2 regions of the Marinomonas sp. ef1 genome follow, and region 2 is predicted to be linked to the other one. Evidence: riboswitches for the same ligand, from Rfam matches in the RefSeq annotation. Region 2 holds a riboswitch; the other holds the start of a gene.
The links. Region 2 has a riboswitch for FMN ahead of CCS02_RS12755 (DMT family transporter). Riboswitches for the same ligand answer to the same signal wherever they lie in the genome.
Positions count from the first base shown of each region.

Region 1: another riboswitch for FMN. It lies ahead of CCS02_RS00200 (6,7-dimethyl-8-ribityllumazine synthase); the one in region 2 lies ahead of CCS02_RS12755 (DMT family transporter).

Region 1 is NZ_NHTT01000001.1:38,232-40,700, reverse strand. Features, by position in the region: gene cobJ (precorrin-3B C(17)-methyltransferase) at 1-366, opposite strand, end outside; gene CCS02_RS00205 (MliC family protein) at 479-844, opposite strand; FMN riboswitch at 1,113-1,288, shown strand; gene CCS02_RS00200 (6,7-dimethyl-8-ribityllumazine synthase) at 1,410-1,901, shown strand; gene CCS02_RS00195 (leucine-rich repeat-containing protein kinase family protein) at 2,031-2,469, opposite strand, start outside.
Region 2 is NZ_NHTT01000008.1:74,639-77,107, forward strand. Features, by position in the region: gene rarD (EamA family transporter RarD) at 1-526, opposite strand, end outside; FMN riboswitch at 699-880, shown strand; gene CCS02_RS12755 (DMT family transporter) at 1,001-1,930, shown strand; gene CCS02_RS12760 (hypothetical protein) at 2,010-2,469, opposite strand, start outside.

The sequences.
Region 1 (2,469 bases), on a different contig from region 2:
AGCAGAAATACCTGGGATAACTTCAATATCCACATCCAGCCATTCAGGATGATTTTCTTTGCCTTGTAACTGCATATCCAGCAATTCAAATACCAAAGTCGCCATTGCATAAATGCCAATGTCACCGCTGGAAATCAAAGCAGTATTTTTTCCTTGCGCAGCCAAGTCAAGAGCCAAGCGTGCGCGGCCTATTTCTTCACCTAATGGCAGATTATGAAAGGTTTTTCCTTCGCTTAGCTCACCCAGTAAATCTAAATAGTAGCCGTAAGCAACCCAATCACTGCAAACTGCCAATGCTTTGGTGGCATTCGGTGCCACCAAGCCTAAATCACCGGGCCCCATACCCATTACAAATAACTTGCTCATGCATTCTCTACAATATAATCAAGCGCCACAGGACGCGAATGAGGCCATTGTACACGGATTGCAAATTTGACGGGATGAAAACACCACTATTTAGAATGAGTGATGTTCAGGTTTAGGATTCAACACGAACAAGGCGGCAATGATTTCTTTCTACGCCATTAAACTCTAGTTCAGCTTCATCACCATGAATCCAAAAAGATAGGCCTTCACCCAAATAAAATGCACCAGAGGCGCTTATTGCATGAGTAAGTACATAGGTTTTTTCTTTCCAAGATAACTGGGCTTGTTCGGCATGAAAAAATATATTTAAAGGCATGTTATTGCAGAGATAATCAGCCTCATTGGTTTGAGCAACGTCTTCTATCTCATATGTATCTTCATCTGGAGCAACGTTTTTATTAACTGAGCTGCAAGCAGCTAGTCCAAATAAAGAAGAACCAAGCAGGACGCTTTGTAGAAGCAACTTTTTAATGTGCACTATATGAGACTCCATTCTAGAACCACTTTTCCGATACACCATTCTTGACTAAAAGGTCATTATAGTGAGCAATCTGAATTTTAACAGCTCATATTATATAGCGCTAGATAATAAGCTCTACCAAGCACTATCAGTTATTAGTTACTTTTTGTTATTTAAACCATTAATTAACGGCAAAATTGTCACAAAATCGCCACAATTGACAAGAGCAGACTCTTTGACAGTCAAGGATGAAAACGAGTATATTTCACCAGTCGGATTTATCCGACTTCGTTCTCGGGGCGGGGTGAAATTCCCCACCGGCGGTAAAGACTTTGTTTAAACTAAAGAATTTAAACTAAAATCTAAGCCCGCGAGCGCCTTTAAGAAGCCTTTCTTTTAGGGTCAGCAGATCTGGTGTGATTCCAGAGCCGACGGTTATAGTCCGGATGATAGAGAGCGCGTCAGACAAGACCTATATTGGCTTAGCAACTTTTGCTACGCCCGATTTAAGGTATGCCATTTAAAAGTGGTGTATTTGCCTGCCCGTTCGCCCTGATTCACCTTAGATATTTAGGATTAAAAAATGAATCAGAGCTCAACGAATAACATTGATTTCACTCCTGCTACAAAACGCATCGCTATTCTTCATGCTACTTGGCACGAAGATATTGTATTAAATTGCGTTGAAGGCTTTAAAAACGAACTAGTCTCTCGCGGTTACGATGCTTCTTTAATTGAGGTTATCTCCGTACCTGGTGGCTACGAAATTCCATTACAAGCAAAACTGCTAGCAAAAAGTGGGCAATATTCCGCTATTGCAGGTACGGCATTGGTTGTAGATGGTGGTATTTACCGTCACGATTTTGTTGCTCAGGCAATTTGTAACGCCTTAATGCAAGTTCAATTGGAAACGGAAGTACCTGTTCTAACAGCGGTACTAACACCTCATAACTTCCATGAGCACGACGAGCATAAAGAATACTTCAGCCGTCATTTTGTTAAGAAAGGTATTGAGCTGGCAAATGCTTGCGATCAAACCATTCGCTTAACAGAAAAAGCCAAACAAATGCTCTAAGCATTTGGCTTAGAAAACACTAAGTTTGGTTAAGAGAGTACTAAGTTCGTAAAAGTGCCCCGCATTTCATGAGCATGAGATGCGGGGCACTTTTTACCTAACAAATAAGGTTTAAAACAACTTTATAATCTAGGAAAATGCGTGAGAGCGTAGCAATTTATAAAGGTCGCTATTTCGATCTTCTTCAACACACAAGCTCAACATATCATCGATAAAGAAGCCTAAAGCTCGTCGCTCTATTCGCTCAATCCCTTTCTGCTGCTGAGGCGATAAATTAGCATATTTTGATGCCGCACCAAAATCACCAAACAATACATGACCTTCTTCATTGATTAAGATGTTATGGGCATAAAGATCGCCATGGCTGACTTCTTTCTCACAAAAATGCGCGACTAACTGATCTACTTGCTCAACAATTCGAATTATTTTATCTATCGAGAATTGCTGATCCACCGCAAAAGTATCGCGTGTGCAAGACATAAGACTTGGTGGTTGACCTAGATTCGTATAATGTGCAGGAATCAGCTCCATCACCAGCGCAGAACAATCAACCTCCGTCACTTTTGCC
Region 2 (2,469 bases):
TAAAGCTATCGACGGCGACTTTTTTACGTACCAAACCATAAAAGCCAAAAGTAATGGCCAGAGCCAAAGCGATCCAAGGCAATGAACCAAATTGAATGACCTCAAAAGCAACTGCGCAAAAACATAAAACAACGGCCGCTTTTCGTACCCTATCTAGTTTATCTTTAAAGAAAATCACGCCTAATAAAATACTAATAAGCGGGTTAATGTAATAACCCAAGCTGGCACTTAGTATCTTGTTGTTTTGTATAGCCCAAATAAAGATACCCCAGTTAAAGCCAATAAGTACTGTTGAAATCAGCATGGCTGATAAGGTTTTAGGCGAGCGCAGCACAGTTTTTAGCGCGCTGGTATAACGTAGCAGAATGATTAATACCAAAACGATCAGGCATGACCAAATAATACGGTGAGCGAGGATTTCCTGAGCCGGGATAAATGACATTTCCTTAAAATAGATTGGTGCAATGGCCCATAAGGTAAATGCTGTTAACGCGTATAAAATGCCGCTTTTAGAGGAAGTTTGCATTGAAGTGATCCCGTTCAATGAATTATTTTTGGATAGAGAGTGTATATGAATGCGAGACAAGTGGTCACATTTTTTATTGCATTAGAAATAGATTATTTCATTAGCATACATCTTGAGCTTATTGCCTAAGTAGGGTGATAGGTTTAAAGTTAGACAGTAAATTTTTACATTAATCGAACTTCGGGGCGGGGCGAAATTCCCCACCGGCGGTGATTTGATAAGATTGAAAAGTCTATCAACAGCCCGCGAGCGCCTTGTTTCTTAACTTAAGACATGTCTTTTAAGTAGCAAGGGTCAGCAGATCTGGTGAGACTCCAGAGCCGACGGTCATAGTCCGGATGATAGAAGATCGACCAAGTCTTAGTTACGCCTAATTTCTTTAGGCGTTTCTGTGCTGTGCTTTTTTATGTGCAGCGCTTGGTACTATTCGTTCTCATCACCCCTGTACATCTTATTATTTGGAGAAACCAAAAGATGGCAGGAACATTCTTTATCATGATCGCGTGCTTCACGTGGGCGCTTGATACCTTAATTCGTTACCCCTTGCTGGGTGCGGGTTATTCCACTCTGCAAATTGTCCTAATCGAACACCTTACCTTAGTGCTGTTTGTCGCACCTATGTTGTGGCGCTATCGCCATGTTTATCGTCATATGTCGATAGGCGGCTTTTCGTGTTTGTTTTTTATTGGCGGCATTGGCTCTGCAATGGGAACTTTGGCGTTTACCGAAGCTTTCCATTACCTGAATCCAACTGTGGTGATCTTGCTGCAAAAACTGCAGCCAATCGTGGCGATTTTGCTGGCGTATTGGTTGCTAAAAGAACGCATTGAAGGGCATTTCGTTCAGTGGGCAGCGGTTATATTATTGGGCAGCTTCGTGATGATGTGGCCGGATTTACGTCAACTGGGTGACGCACAATGGCATTATTCAAGCGACACCACGAGCATTCTAAAAGGTTATGGTTATACCTTGATTGCGGTCATCGCATGGGGCGCGGCAACGGTTTGTGGCAAATACTTGTCTTATCAACACATGCCCGCGAACGCGATCATGTCAGGCCGTTTTGTGGCAGGTTTATTGGTGTTATTACCTATGGCGCTAGCGCAGTCTGATACTCTAGTCGCAATGAAGTCGATTGACCTTGGCCTAGCTATTGCGATGGCCCTGCTGAGCGGTTTTATCGGCATGTGGTTCTATTACCAAGGACTTAAAACCGTGCCGGCGCAACTCGCTACCTTGGCTGAGTTGTCTTTCCCTGTCTTCGCCGCCGCCATCAACTGGCTATTCCTTGATATGGGCCTAACGGCTTATCAAATCATCGGCGGTATGATGTTAATTTTAGGTAATATTGGCTTGCGGATGAAAGAGTTAAGAAAGGCGGAATTAACGCCAGTGGCTCAGTAGTTTTTCTAACTTCCTTTTAAATGGTCAGGTAGATTATCTGCCTGACCATTTATGACTTACTGTTATTTTCTACTAGGTATTAAATTTTAGATAGGCTGATAGGATGCTGGTAAGGGTTGCCTTGGCTATCGATGACAGATTCGTCTTTACCGCCGACATAGCCTTTTAAGCTTTTCAATGTTCCTTCAATACGTAGGACATCTTTTTTTCTAAAGGCGTCAAGATTTGGTGATGCTAATACCTCAGCATCAATAGTGCAGTTCTGCCCACTACATTTCACTTCACCTGAGACTGGTAGGTACATATCAGCTATTTCTAACCAACCATGTCGAATTTTTCCATCGTCGCCAATAATCATCCTAAAAGCTGAAGCTCCTTTCATGCCGGAGACTTGAACATAACCTTTAAATTTATAAAAGTCCCAAGCTAAAGTGTCTTCCTCAACGGCCAATTGGGCCCCATATTGCTCAACATAAGCTCCTGATAACAGAAGAAATTGGCTCCAGAAATCACGGATATTTTCATTAATCGTAGTTTCG